2 regions of the Gemmatirosa kalamazoonensis genome follow, and region 2 is predicted to be linked to the other one. Evidence: riboswitches for the same ligand, from Rfam matches in the RefSeq annotation. Region 2 holds a riboswitch; the other holds the start of a gene.
What was found. Region 2 has a riboswitch for cyclic di-GMP ahead of J421_RS11580 (SdrD B-like domain-containing protein). Riboswitches for the same ligand answer to the same signal wherever they lie in the genome.
Positions count from the first base shown of each region.

Region 1: linked by a shared signal. The riboswitch ahead of J421_RS12410 (Ig-like domain-containing protein) and the one ahead of J421_RS11580 (SdrD B-like domain-containing protein) in region 2 are both predicted to bind cyclic di-GMP.

Region 1 covers NZ_CP007128.1:2,888,182-2,895,541, reverse strand. The annotation lists gene J421_RS12415 (Ig-like domain-containing protein) at 1-1,451, opposite strand, end outside; gene J421_RS12410 (Ig-like domain-containing protein) at 1,777-4,284, opposite strand; cyclic di-GMP riboswitch class I at 4,306-4,405, opposite strand; gene J421_RS12405 (glycosyltransferase) at 4,546-6,015, opposite strand; gene wecB (non-hydrolyzing UDP-N-acetylglucosamine 2-epimerase) at 6,012-7,070, opposite strand.
Region 2 covers NZ_CP007128.1:2,685,936-2,693,295, forward strand. The annotation lists gene J421_RS11565 (ABC transporter permease) at 1-1,001, opposite strand, end outside; gene J421_RS11570 (ABC transporter ATP-binding protein) at 998-2,641, opposite strand; gene J421_RS11575 (BMP family lipoprotein) at 2,641-3,678, opposite strand; cyclic di-GMP riboswitch class I at 3,830-3,910, shown strand; gene J421_RS11580 (SdrD B-like domain-containing protein) at 3,971-5,962, shown strand; gene J421_RS11585 (tetratricopeptide repeat protein) at 6,058-7,360, opposite strand, start outside.

The sequences.
Region 1 (7,360 bases), 200 kb from region 2:
AGCGTCGACGGCGTGAGGTACGACGCGTAGTAGGTGTTCGCCGCGCCGACCGACTTGTAGTAGTTCCCCGCGTCGGCGGGCTGCGTGGAGATCTCGAGCATCGCCGCGTCGAGCGCCGCCATCATGGCCTTGGCGCGGAAGCGATCGTCGCCGTACGTGCCGCCGATGTAGGCCGAGAAGCCGGGGCGGACCATCCAGGCGAGCATCTCCGCCATCTTGCGCAGCTGGTAGCGGCTCATCTCGTCGCCGGTCGCCCAGTAGTGCACCGCCATACCCTCGGACTGGGCCCACCACGCCGTCGGCGCCCCGCTCGGCACGATATAGCCCTTCACGTAGTCGGCGGCCGCGGCGGTCGCGTGATACCAGTACGTGGGATTCGCAGTGCGCTGCCACGCCTGGTACAGGATGTACGCGCGGTCGTAGCCCGCCGTCCGGTTACATCCCCACCGGGGCCCGCACTTGGACCAGTCGGCGGCCTCGAGACGGGCATAGTCCGCATCGAACTGCGCGGCGAGCACCGACGGCGCGGGAGGGCGCGCGGCGTACAGCACACCACCCCACCGGCTCGCCGCGAGGTAGTTCGGGTCTGTCGGGAGCGCGGCCGCCGCGGGCACCTGCTGCGTGGGACGCGCCGCAAGGTCGGGCTGCGTACGCGGCCCGCCGCCGATCACGAGCGTGGCCGGGATCGCACCGCTCGCCGGGACGTCGTAGTCGAACTGCACGAGGACGGCGCGCAGCGAGCCGTCCTTGAAGTGGCCGGCGAGCGGCCGCACGTATACGGCCTGCTCGGCGCCATTCACGCGCACGTGGAACTGCCCGAGGTTCGACTCGTTCGCGAGGCCCTTCGTGAGGGGGATGCCGTTCGAGACCGTCACGACTCCGCTCCCGCCATCGAAGCGCTGCACCATCAGCGCGACCTGCCCACTACCCGGGGCGACGAACGTGGAGTCGGGGGATGGCTGAGGGGGCGTCGCGGTCGAGTCCGGCGGCGCGGGTGTCGAATCCGGCGGTGCGGGCGTCGAGTCGGGCGGCGGCGCGACCGTGTCGACCACGGTGATCACCGGGCTCGACCCCGAGATCCCGTTCACGGTGGCGACGACCGAGGCGGCGCCGAGGTGCACGGCGAGCAGCTGCCCGGTCGTCGAGTCGACGGCGAGCACCGAGTCGTCGGAGCTGTGATACACCGCCCCGGACACGGCGAACTTGTTGTTGCTGCTATCGTAGGCGACGGCGGCGAAGTTCGCCGCACCGCCGAGCCGGACCGTCCAGGTGGTGGTGTCGACGTCGCCGGCGAGGAACGTGAGCTCGAGACGGCTCGCCGAGGCCAGCGTGAGCCGGGACGGCACGGCGCGCGCGGCGAGCGCGGTCGGTGTCGAGTCGCATGCCGCGGCGAGCGCGATGCACACGGCGATGGGCGCGGCGATCAGCAGGCGAGACTCCGACAGGGGCATGATCCGGGCTGCAGAGACGAAGCCGCGTACAGGCGGTTCGATCGGTGCCCCGGAAGGCGAGAGCCGATCCGTCCGGGCGCGACGGTCGGCTCCCAGGGGCTGGGAGGCCGAGCTGAGGGCTTTCGCGATCACGATCGCGTGAGCGACTCTGAATCGAACCCGGGCGTAACGAAAGCGCGTGATCTACAGCACAAGATAGCGCACATTCCGGTTCGGGGCAGCCGTGCGCCGAAAGAGACGCGGGGCCGGTGTGCATCGATGCACACCGGCCCCGCGTCCAGCCGACGTCCCGACGTCAGGACGTCAGCACGTCAGGTGACGCGCCTCAGTGCAGCCCCGCGCGGAACGCGAAGGTGTTGAACAGGTGCGCGAACGCCTCGTCGAACGCCTTGCCCGACGCCGCCCACCAGTTGCGGCTCACGGACTGCGCGAGACCCGTCAGGATCTGGTCGACCCGTGCGTCGTACGTCGCACCGCCGGCCACCCGCGCGTACCACGCGAACGGGTACGCCATGAAGCCGTTCAGCCCCGGTTCCGGGTTCGGGCGCGCCGGCGTGGTCGCCCCCTCGTCGGTGCCGCGGAGGCTGTGATACTCGAACGCCAGCTGCGACGGCTCCCACTCGCGCGCCCACATATCGTCGATGCACTTCTTTACCGCCGCCGGGATACGCGAGTCGGGGCTGACCTCGTCGTAGTAGCGAATGAGCGCCGAGAGCAGCATGCCGACCATGTAGTTCGACTGGCCGCCGGAATCCGCGCTCCACGTGCCGGCGCTGTAGTACCGGCCACCGAACTGGCCGTTCTTTCGCTGGGTGCCGAGCACCGCGGTCACCCACGTGCCCAGCGTCGACGGCGTCAGGTACGACGCGTAGTAGGTGTTCGCCGCGCCCATTGACTTGTAGTAGTTCGCGGCGTCGGCGGGCTGCGTGGAGATCTCCAGCATGGCGGCGTCGAGTGCCGCCATCATCGCCTTGGCCCGGAAGCGATCGTCGCCGTACGTGCCGCCGATGTAGGCCGAGAAACCGGGGCGGACCATCCACGCGAGCATCTCGGCCATCTTGCGCAGCTGATAGCGACTCATCTCGTCGCCGGTCGCCCAGTAGTGCACGGCGACGCCCTCGGTCTGACTCCACCACGCCGTCGGGCCGCCGTTCGGGATGACGTACCCGTTGAGGTAGTCGGCAGCGGCGGCGGTCGCGTGATACCAGTACGTGGGATTACCGCTGCGCTGCCACGCCTGATACAGGATGTACGCGCGGTCGTAGCCCGCCGTCCGGCCGCAGTCGAACTTGGGCCCGCACGCCGACCAGTCGGCGGCCTCGAGGCGCGCGTAGTCGCTCTCGTACTGCGGCGCGAGCGACATCGGCGTCAAGCTCTTCGCCGCGTACGTGACACCGGTCCAACGCGTGGACACGAGGTACGTGGCGTCCGTCGGGAGCGCGGCCGCCGCCGGAACCTGCTTCGCGGGGCGCGCCGCGAGGTCGGGCTGCGTGCGAGAGCCGCCGCCGACGACGAGCGTCGCCGCGATGGGCGCCGCGTTCGGGATGTTGTAGTCGAACTGCACGAACAGCGCGCGGAGCGAGCCGTCGCTGTGCCGGCCGTACAGCGGCCGCACATATACACGCTGCTCGACACCGTTCACGACGACGTGCACCTGCGCGAGGTTCGCCACGGTGACCATCCCGCGCGTGAGCGGGATGCCGTTCGAGACCATCACCGGGCCGCTGCCGCCGTCAAAGCGCTGGACCGCGAGCGTCACCTGCGTGCCCATGGGGAGGGCCGCCGCGGTGACCGTCACCGGCACGGTCGCCTTTACGGTGCCGGCGGTGGCGACGACGTTCGCGGTGCCGGCGGCGACGCCCGTCACGCGGCCATCGCTGGCCACGGTCGCGACGTTAGGCGCGCTGCTCGACCACGTGACGGTCGTGCCGGCGACGGCAGTGCCGTTCGCGGCGAGCGTCGACGCGACGAGGAGCTGCGAGCTGCCCGCCTGCACGGTGAGCTTCGCCGGCGACACCGTGACGGTCGCTACGACCGGCGTGCTCGTGGACGTGCCGGTCGGCGCCGTCGGCGTGCTCGCCGTCGTCGTGGGCGAGGTGGTGGTGGTCGTGGTCGTGGAGGTCGAAGTCGACGACGTCGTCGACGACGTCGACGCCGTGCCGACTTCCACCGGCACCGAGACCGTTAGGCCGTCGCACGAGACCTTCACCGTCGTGGTCCCGTTCGCGACGCCCTTCACGACGCCGGCCGAGGTGACGGTGGCGATCGCCGTCTTCAGCGCGCTGTACGAGAACGTGCGGCCCGTGATCGCCTTGCCCTGCGCATCGACGGGCGTCGGCGTGAGCTGCGTCGTGCCGCCGACGGCGACCTTCGCGGTCGTCGGCGAGACCTTGAGCGCGACGGTGTTGCCGGCCACGGCGTCGACGACGTTGAGCACGACGCCCGTCTGCGCTCCGAGCGTGTCGTTGCGCTGGCGGACGACAATCGACACCTGGCCGGGCTTGAGCGCGCGCGCGAGGCCCGTGGAGTCGATGGTCGCGACGTCGGCGCGCGACGAGGACCAGACGAACGCGGGGACGGGCGTGATCTGCTGCCCGCTCGGATTTAGGGCGAGGGCGACGTAACGGAAGCTCTTGCCCACGACGAGGCGCGTGGTGCTGGCGGAGAGGCCGAGCCATTTGACGGTCGCGCCGGTACCGGACTCGCGATTCGGAGCCTGCGGGACCAGATCGGAGGGCGCGGTGGACGGGGAGTCGCAGGCGCCGACCAGAACCAACAGCGACGCCGCCGCGGCCCAGGTGCCCCGCGGGGCACGAGGGAGGGTGGGGGACATCTAGTACTCCGGGGTGGATCGTTTGGCGGCTCGACTGGCGTGGCACGCTGGAGCGAGTCCGGCGTGCGGTAGCCTCGTAGCTTTGCGTCCCCGGTTTTCACCGGGTTTGCCGTTGTCAGCCGATCTCCGTCACCAGGAGATCCGACCTACGTTGCGCGCGGCGGCGGGAAGGCGGCGGGAGGTGGGACGTACCGATGATGCCGGGCCGTCCGCGCGCATCCAACAGACGAGAGACGCGTGACGGGAGTCACGCGTACACCGTCACGACTCTCGTGAAATTGCCGTTAGGCGGTCGACGTGCTCCAGCAGCGTGACCGCCTGTCGTCGGCGGCTGAAGCGTCCATCGGCGCCGACGGCGACGGGGCGCTCACCGTTGCGGTACTGCAACACATGACGACGAATGACCTGCGCGATTCCCGCAACGTCGTCGGGCGCCACGACATCGGCGCTGGAGCCCTCGAGCACGAGCGCCGTGGCGCTGTCGCGACGCGCGAGCGCGAGCAGCCACGCATCGTACGTCGCGTACTCGAATACCTTCGACGGCACGGCGGTCTCGGTATCCTGCGGGAGCGACACGAGCAGCGACGCGCTCGCGAGCAGCCGCGCCGCCGCCGAGCGCGGGCCCGGCGGGTGATAGCGCACGAACGGCTCGACGCCCTCCTGTTGCGCGAGCGCAACGACCGGCGGCGACAACACGTCGACCGGGCCCATGAGCTCCAGGCCGAACTCCGCGGGCGTGAGCCCGAGCTCCGCGATCACCTGCGCGGAGGCGCGGAACAGCAGCCGCGGGTCGCGGTCGAAGTAGATTGCGCCGGTGTACGCGACCAGGAAGCGTGGATCGCGCGCGACGCTCGGACGATCCTCCGCGTCGCTGCCGTTCATCACGGTGACGATGCGATCGGCGCGCCTTGGGTACGCGGCGCGCATCGCACGCGCCGCGAGCTCGGTGTTGCAGACGATGAGCGCCGCGTCGTCCATCACGCGCCGCTCGAACTGCTCCGTGACGCGAAAGTACGTGGGGCTCGCGAGGCCGACCGCGACGCGCTCCCCGAGGAGCCACGGATCGCGCATGTCGACGACGTGCGGCAGCCTGGCGCGCCGGGCGATCCGGCGCGCCGCCACATGCGCGAAGTGCGGCGGTCCGGACGACACCACCACGTGGTGACGCGCGTCGAGCAGCCGACTGCCTAACGCAGTCGCGGTCGACGCCCAGCGCAGCTCGCCGCCGATCCACTGCAGCGACGTGACGTTGCGGAACAGCTCCCGCGACGACAGGCGGAGGCGGCGCGCCTCGTCGCGCGCGACGCTGCCCGGCGTGCCGCCGCCCGGCGCCCGCGCGCCGTCAGGCATGGCGCCGGCCGCCGCCCCCACCGCGCGGCCGCGCGGCCGCGCGGGAACGCGCAGGCCCCGGGTCACGCGCAGGAGCGCGTCGAGCGCGCGCAAGCCGACCGCCCTCGAGTGCGGCACGCCGAAGAGCCGCATGCCAGGCGGCAGATCGCGCAGTCGCGCGACATCCGTGTCGTCGAGGGTCGCCGGGTCGTTGCACACGACGTCGGTGCCCCACCCCCACTCGGCCGCCACCTGTGACATCTTCTGCCAGCGGAGCCCGCCCACCGTCGTCGATGGCGGGAAGTGCGGGCTCACGAGAAGGATGCGCCGGGCGAACGGCGACGGCGGCTCCGCGGTGTGGTGGAACGGCACCGGCGCGTCGTCGCTCCTCGCCGCGCTCATCGCGCGGCGAGCGCCGCGACCGCGCGCACCCCTGCACAGCCGTCCCACCCCTCGGGACGCCGCGGCACGGCGGGGCGCTTCGCGGCCCGCACGAGAGCGGCGAGCGGCGCGGGGTCGGGCGTCAGCCGGTTCGTCCCCTCGGTGATCGTCACCGGCCGCTCGGTGTTCTGCCGCACGGTGAAGCACGGCACGCCGAGCGCCGTCGTCTCCTCCTGCAGGCCGCCGGAGTCGGTCACCACCGCGTGCGCGCCCTCCACGAGGTCGAGCATCTCGAAGTACGATACGGGGTCGAGGAGTCGCACGCCGCCGGCATCGAGCCCAAAGCGCGTCAACCGCTCCCGCGTACGCGGGTGCGCCGGGAAGTACACGGGCCGCTCGCGCGCGATCTCGGCCAGCACGTCGACGACCGCGCGCAGACGCTCCGGCGTGTCGACGTTCGACGGCCGGTGCAGCGTGACGACGACGTGCGAGCCGTCGGCGCCGAGCGACTGGCGGAAGCGCGTCGCGCGGGCCGCGGGCAGCGCGTAGAACAGGCTGTCCACCATCACGTTGCCGACGAACGCGATCTCCGACTCGGGCTCCCCTTCCCGCAGCAGCTGCTCGTCGGCATCGCGCGAGGGAGTCAGCAGGAGATCCGCGAGGCGGTCGGTGACGAGGCGGTTGATCTCCTCCGGCATCGTGCGGTCGTGGCTCCGCAGCCCCGCCTCAACGTGTGCCACTCGCAGGTGCAGCTTGGACGCGACGATCGCCGCCGCCATCGTCGAGTTCACGTCGCCGTAGACCACGACCCAGTCCGGGCGCCGCTCCTCGAGCACCGGCTCGATGCGCTCCATGATGCGCGCCGTCTGCGCCGCGTGCGTGCCCGAGCCCACCGTGAGGTTCACGTCGGGCGCGGGGATGCCGAGGTCGCGGAAGAAGTCCTCCGAGAGCGCGGCGTCGTAGTGCTGGCCGGTGTGCACCACGAGCTGCTCGATGCCCTGAGCCTTGGCGGCGCGGTGCACCGGAGCGAGCTTCGGGAAGTTCGGCCGAGCGCCGACGACGTGAAGGATGTTCATGAGTGCGAGAGACGATCCGGGCGCGCCGCGCCCGACGGATGGGGGGAGGCAGCCCGAAACCTTCGTCGGACCGCCGATACGGGTCAAGTCTCGGCAGGTCGCGCGCGATCACGCACCCTGCATGACACTGCCGTGAATTTGTGGCGACCGTCTCACGGCGCGGATGGCGACGAATACATTGTTCTCACCCGCCATTCGACAATCGGTCCGGTGGCGGATGGTCCGTGCGAACGCCGGGGGCGTCGTCGTGCGGCGAGGACCTGACTCCAAGCTCGACGTGGCCTCTCCAC
Region 2 (7,360 bases):
AGGATCACGACGGCCTGCAGCACCTCCACCATCTGCTTCGGCACGAGCGCGTTCACCGCGAGGCCGCCCTGCGACAGCGTGGCGAACAGCAGCGCGGCGAGCACCACGCCTAACGGATGGTTGCGGCCGACGAGCGCCACCGCGATGCCGAGGAAGCCGGAGCCGGTGGCGAATCCCTCCTCGTAGTAGTGCTTGTACCCGAGCACGTAGTTCAGTCCCCCGAGCCCGGCGAGCGCCCCCGAGAGCGCCATGGCGCGGATCCACACGCGGCCCACGCGCACGCCGCCGTACTCCGCGGCGTCCGGCTGCAGCCCCACCGCGCGCAGCTCGTAGCCGCCCCGCGTGCGGAACAGCAGCCACCACAGCGCCGCCGCCGCGGCCAGGGCGACGAGCAGCACCGTGTTCGCCGCCGATCCGGCGAACGCCGGGATCATCGCCGAGAGCCGCGGCATCGCGCCGACCGTGGTCTCCGGCGTGTGCAGCGTCTCCGGCACGTGCAGGTGCGACGCGACGACGTAGTTGAGCGCCGCGAGCACGACGAAGTTCATCATGATCGTGACGATCACCTCGCTCGCGCCGAACCGCGCGCGCAGCCATCCCGGGATCGCGCCCACCACGCCGCCGGCGAGCGCCGCCGCGACGAGGCACAGCGGCACGGCGAGGATCCCCGGCGTGCCGTTAGGCAGGCCGAGCGCGACGAGCGCCGCGGCGAAGCCGCCGGTCGCGAGCTGGCTCTCCGCGCCGACGTTGAACAGCCCCGCGCGTGCGGCGGCCGCGAACGCGAGCCCGGTGAACGTCAGCGTCGTCGCCTTGTACAGCACCTGCCCGAAGCCGTACGCGTTCCCCCACGTGCCCTCGAGCAGCAGCCGGTACACGGCGCCCGGCGACTGGCCGAACGTGAGGATCAGCAGGTCGCCGACGAGCACCGCGATCGCCAGCGCCATGAGCGCCGGCAGCAGCGCTTCTTGCAGCGGCGCGCGCATCCGCGAGCCCGCGCTCACGCGACCCGCTCCGACGCGGCGCCCGTCATGTACGGGCCGAGGATCTCCGCGCTCGCCTCGCCGCGCGGCAGCACGGTCGCGAAGCGGCCGCGGTACATCACCGCGATGCGGTCGGAGAGCGCCAGGATCTCCGCGAGATCGGCCGACACGAGCACGATCGCCTTGCCCTCGTCGCGCGCTCGGCGGAGCTGCGCGTGGATGAACTCGATCGCGCCGACGTCGACGCCGCGCGTCGGCTGCGCGGCGAGCAGCACGCGGTAGTCGCGCCCGGTCATCTCGCGCGCGACGACGATCTTCTGCTGGTTGCCGCCGGAGAGCGCGCGCGCGGGCAGCGCCGCGTCCGCGGGCCGGATGTCGAACGCCGCGATCTGACGTCGCGCGTTGTCGTCGATGCGGGGCGCGTCGAGCGACGCGCCGCGCGTGAAGCGGTGCTGGAGGCCGAGGATCAGGTTGTCGCCCACCGTGTAGTCGAGCACCAGCCCGCGGCGGTGCCGGTCTTCCGGCACGTGCGACAGCCCCGTGTCGGCGCGCTCGCGCACCCCGAGCGCGCCGACGTCCTGCCCGCCGAGCGCGACGCGCCCGCTCGCCGGCTGCGCGAGGCCGGCGATCGCCTCGATGAGCTCCGTCTGCCCGTTCCCCTCCACGCCGGCGATGCCGAAGATCTCGCCCGGCGATACGTCGAACGAGACGCCGTCGACCTCGTTAGGCCGCCGCGCGCTCGGGACCACCAGATCGCGCACGACGAGCGCTGCCGGGCCGCTGCCCGAGCGGGGAGCGTGGAGCGTGGAGCGTGGAGCGCTCTCCATCGCGCTCGCGCCTAACAGGGCGGAAGCGTCGTCCGCTCCGCGCTCCACGCTCTCCGCTCCACGCTCGCTCGGCGCCGCGAGATGGTCGAGCGCGAGATTGACGTCGCGTCCCACCATCGCCTTCGCGATGTCGCGCGGCGTCGTGTCCTTCGTGCGGATGCGCTCCACCGTGCGACCGGCGCGCATCACCGTGATCGTGTCCGAGATCTCCACCACCTCGTCGAGCTTGTGCGTGATGAGCACCACCGTGCCGCCGCCGGCGGTGAGGCCGCGGAGCACACGCCACAGCTCGCGCACCTCCGGCGGCGACAGCACGGCCGTCGGCTCGTCGAGGATCAGGATCTTCGCGCCGCGATAGAGCACCTTCAGGATCTCCACCCGCTGCGCCTCGCCGACGCTGAGCTCCGACACGGGGCGCTCCGCGGGAACCGTGAGGCCGGTGCGCTCGCTCAGCGCGCAGACCTCGGCCACGGCGCGCTTGCGGTCGAGCGCCCATCCCTTCGTCAGCTCGCGGCCGAGCACCACGTTCTCCGCCACGGTGAGCGGCGGCACGAGCATGAAGTGCTGGTGCACCATGCCGACGCCCGCCGCGATCGCCTCCGCCGTCGACCACCCCGTCACGTCGCGCAGCGCGCCGTCGACCGCGACCTCGATCGTGCCCGCGTCGGGGGCGAACATGCCCGCGAGCATGCGCATGAGCGTCGACTTGCCGGCGCCGTTCTCGCCGACGAGCGCGTGGATCTCGCCGGCCTCCACCTCGAGCGACGCGTCGCCGTTGGCCTGCACGGGCCCGAACGCCTTCGCGACGCCGGACACCCTGATCGAAAGTGCCATCAGCGTTCGGTGGGGACCTTGATGTAGCCGGCCACGATGGAGTCGCGAATGGTGCCGAGGCGCGCGCGCACCGCGTCGGGGATGAGCGCGCGGTTGTTCGCGTCGTAGATGTAGCCGACGCCGTTCTCCTTCAGCCCGAGCTGCAGGATCCCGCCGCGGAACGTGCCGTTCTTCACGGCGGCGATCGCGTCGTACACGGCGGCGTCGACGCCCTTCACCATCGACGTGAGGATGAACCCCGGCGCCTCCGAGTACTGATCGGCGTCCACGCCGATGGCGAGCTTGCCCGTCGCGCGCGCCGCCTCGAACACGCCGAGCCCCGTGGACCCCGACGCGTGGAAGATGACGTTCGCGCCCGACTGGTACTGGCTCAGCGCCAGCTCCTTGCCGCGCCCGGGGTTGCGGAACGCCTCCGGGGTCACGCCGGCGTACTGCGCGATCACCTGGCAGTCGGGGCAGACGTGCAGCACGCCGGCCCGGTAACCCGCCTCGAACTTGTGGATGAGCGGGATGTCCATGCCGCCGACGAAGCCCACCTTCTTCGACTTCCCGACGAGCGCCGCGAGCGCGCCGACGAGGTAGGACCCCTGCTCCTCGCGGAACTTCAGCGCCTCGAGGTTCGGGGGCGGGAGGACGGGGTTCCCCGCCGAGTCGGTGGCGACCGCGTAGTCGACCCCGGCGAAGCGGACGTTCGGGTACTCCTTCGCGAGCTGGGTCAGGTCGTCGGTGAAGATGAACCCGACCCCGATCACGAGGTCCATCCCTTCCGCGGCGAGCAGCCGGAGCCCGGCCTCGCGGTCCGAGCCCTCGCCCGGCTCGATGAACCGGATGCGCGCGCCGAGGTCCTTCGCGGCCCGCTCCGCCCCGATGTACGCGCCGTCGTTGAACGACTTGTCGCCGCGCCCACCGACGTCGAACACGATGCCGACGTCGAGCCCTTCCGAGCCGGGAGGCTCGGCCGCCCCGGTCGGGTGCGCGAAGAGCAGCGCGACGTGCACGAGCAGCAGCGCGCCGATGACGAGCAGAAGCTTACGCATGGAGGTGCCGAAGAATAGTGCCGGCGCTCGGGCGAGGGGACCGGCCCGAACCGACCCTTGCGCGCCAATATGACGATCTCGACATTGGGCCACGGTTCAGCTCGCAAGAGCCGAGCTGGACCGTGCAGTCGAAGTAGCAGCGGAAACGTTCCGATCGAAAGGGCACCCCGGTCGTGAGGCCGGCTCGCAATGCCTGGGGTCTCGCCGGGGGCGAGACGGCCCGGCTGCCGAATCGGGTCGCACGACGGATCCCCGGGCCGCCGCGCCCGGGCCACCCCTTTCGGAGAACCTCATGCCCTTCCGCCCCCGCCGGTCGGCGTTCGCGCCGCTGGCGTCGTTCCTCGTCGCCGCAGCTGCCGTCCTCGCGGTCGCCTGCGACAGCGGTCGCTCCATCGAGCCCGCGGCCACCGCTCTCGGCCCGACCGCCAAGCCGAGCGCCACGTACATCCTGCCGGTCGGCTGCAACGCCATCACGACGAACTGCGGCGTCGTGACGTCCAATACCGGACCGGAGAGCGAGATCCTCAAGGTCTGCAAGATGTACCCGGCCGGCGTGAGCGGGCCCGCCGTGACCATGCACGTCGTCATCAAGCCGGGCAACGCGCTGCGGTTCGGCAGCCTTTCCGACTTCCTCGTCGAGGTCCAGCCGAACAGCTGCGTCAAGGTCTGGCAGAACGGGGAAGACATCGGCCCGAACCCAGACCTCGCGTCCGTGACCGAGGTCGTGCCGAATGGCTACGCCGCCTCCTTCAGCTACGTCACCGTGAAGCGGAATGGGCTGCGGGGTGACCCGGCGAGCCACGACTCGACGATCGCCGCCCCGATCACCGGCACCGGCAACTCGGTGACCGGGCTCGTGATCGGTGGCCCGTACCGCCCCGGGGCGGTCGTCGTCTTCACGAACACGCCGCTCGTCGCGGCGCTCGGCGACTTCGTCTGGAACGACGCGAACGCGAACGGGATCCAGGATGCGGGCGAGGCCGGGATCGCCGGCGTGACGGTGACCGCCGTCGGGCCGAGCGGCACGCTCACCACGACCACCGACGCCGTCGGCCACTACGCGTTCACCGGGCTGACCCCGGGGAGCTACACCGTCAGCGTCACCGCGCCGGGTGGCTACGCCGCGTCGCCGACGGGGCAGGGGAGCGACCCGTCGACGGACAGCAACGTGAGCGGCGCCTCCGTCACGCTCGCCGCGGGCGCGACGGACAACACGATCGACTTCGGCTTCTACCAGCCCGGCGCGATCGGCGACTTCGTGTGGAACGACCTGAACGCGAACGGCGTCCAGGACGCCGGCGAGCCGGGGATCCCGGGCGTCACGCTGACGTTGAAGCGTGGCAGCACCACGCTCGGCACGACGACGACGGACGCGAGCGGCAAGTACGCGTTCTCGAGCCTCGCCCCGGGCACGTACAGCGTCGTTCCCTCGGCGCCGGCCGGCTACAACGTCTCCGCGACCGATCAGGGCGCGAACGACGCCGTGGACAGCGACGCGAGCGGCGTGTCGGTGGTCGTGGTGAGCGGCACGACGAACAACGACCAGGACTTCGGCTACTACCAGCTCGGCTCCGTCGGCGACTTCGTCTGGAACGATCTGAACAAGAACGGCGTGCAGGACATGGGTGAGCCGGGGATCCCGGGCGTCACGGTGACGCTCGCGAAGGGCGCCGTCACGCAGACGACGACGACCGACGCGAACGGCAAGTACCTGTTCGCGAACCTCGCCGCCGGCACGTACACGGTGACGGTGAGCGGCACGCCGATCGGCTACGTCGCGTCGCCGACCGACGCGGGCTCGAACGACGCGCTGGACAGCGACGGCAGCGGCGTGTCGGTCGCCGTCGCCGGGACGCAGAACCTCACGATCGACTTCGGCTTGTACGAGAAGACCGGCGGCGCGGCGTGCACGTACACGCAGGGCTACTGGAAGACCCACGAGGACAAGTGGCCCGCGCCGTACTCGCCGACCGCGCCGTGGATGACGCCGCAGAAGCAGGTCACCGGCCTGACGTGGGACGGCCTGTTCGACATCGCGCCGAAGGGCGGCAACTCGTACGTCCAGCTCGCGCACCAGTGGATGGCCGCGAAGCTGAACCGCGCGAACGGCGCCCCGGTGAGCCCGTCGGTGCTCTCGACGCTGAACGCCGCCGAGGCGTGGCTGCTCGCGAACACGCCGACGAACGGCGCACTGCCGTCGATCAAGAACGCGCAGGCCGACGCGTGGATGGACGCGCTGGACACGTTCAACAACGGCCAGGCGGGCACGCCGCACTGCGACTGACGTAAAGGGCGAGAGGGCAGAGAGGGCAGGAGGGCAGGAGAGCTGATGACTCTCCTGCCCTCGTGCCCTCTCTGCCCTCTCGCCCTCTCAGTTCGTCAGCTCAGCGGCGCGTAGCGGAAGCCGGCGATGCCGGGCTTCGTGCTCTCGAAGCGCACCGGCTTGCGGTCGCCCGGCGCGACCGGACCGACCGTCTGCGTCTGCGAGTCGATCACGTTCCCGCTCTTGTCGAGGAAGTCGAACTTGATCGTGTACGTCTTCGGCGCGGCCGCGGCGGGGGCGGCCGGCTTCGGCGCGGCGGCGCCGGCGCGCGCGGCACCCGGACGGGCCGGCGTGGACGACGCGGGAGCGGGTGCGTTCGCCTGCACGCCCTCCACCACCATGCCGACGACCGCGCGGTTGTCGCCGCGCGTGAACTCGGTGAAGGTGACCTTCACCGGCATCGCCTCCGACATCTGGTAGTACTTGAACGCCGAGTCGTTCAGCGCCTTCTTCGCCGCCGTGCCGGCCGCCGCGGCGTTCGCCATGCCGTTGTAGGCGAGCGAGATGAACGCGTAGTTGTCGGGATTGCTCGGGTCGACCTGCACGAGGCGCTGCGCGATCGGCAGGATCTTCTCGTACTGCTTCATCGACAGCAGCGTCGCGCTCAGGTTGTTCAGCGCGTCGCGCTCGTACGGGTTCTGCTCGAGCGCCGCCTGGAACAGCCGCGCCGCGTCCGCCGGCTTGCCGATCTGCGACGCCGTCACGCCGGCCTGCGTGAGCGCGAGGTCGGTGTACTTCGCCGAGTTCGCGAGCTGGTCGGCGTAGCTCGCGGCGACGGCCGCGGTATCACCCGAGATGAGCAGCATGCGGGCGAGCGTCGGCTGCGCGCGGAGCGCGTCGGGGCTCGACGGCGCGGAGGCGATGAACGCCTGCAGCGCCGACGCGGCGTCCTTCGCCGCCTGCTTCTGCGCCGCGCCGGTCGCCGACTCCACGGCCTGCGCCTTCGTCACGGCGATGTTGTACATCGCGCTGTTGCGTATGTCGCGGTACGTGGTGTCGGTGCCCGCCGTCTCGACGACCTTCTGCCAGTAGCGCGTCGCGGCGGCGTCGTCGTTCTTGTTCTGCGCGACGGCGGAGAGGACGTGGTACGCGTACGGGCTCCCCTGGTACATGAGGAGCGAGCGGTTCGCGTAGTACTCCGCGGAGTCGGCCTTGCCGCCGTTCAGCGCCGCGATCGCGGCGTTGATCTGGTTCAGCCATGCTTGGTTCTGGCGCATCTGGGCGACCTGCTGCGCGCATCCCGGCGCCGCCTCGGCGAGCCGCTTCAGCGCCGAGTCGGCCGCCGCGAGCACGTCGATCGTCGCCGACGGATCGGTGGCGTAGCCGAGCGACGAACGCGGCACGGTGCCGCCCATCCCC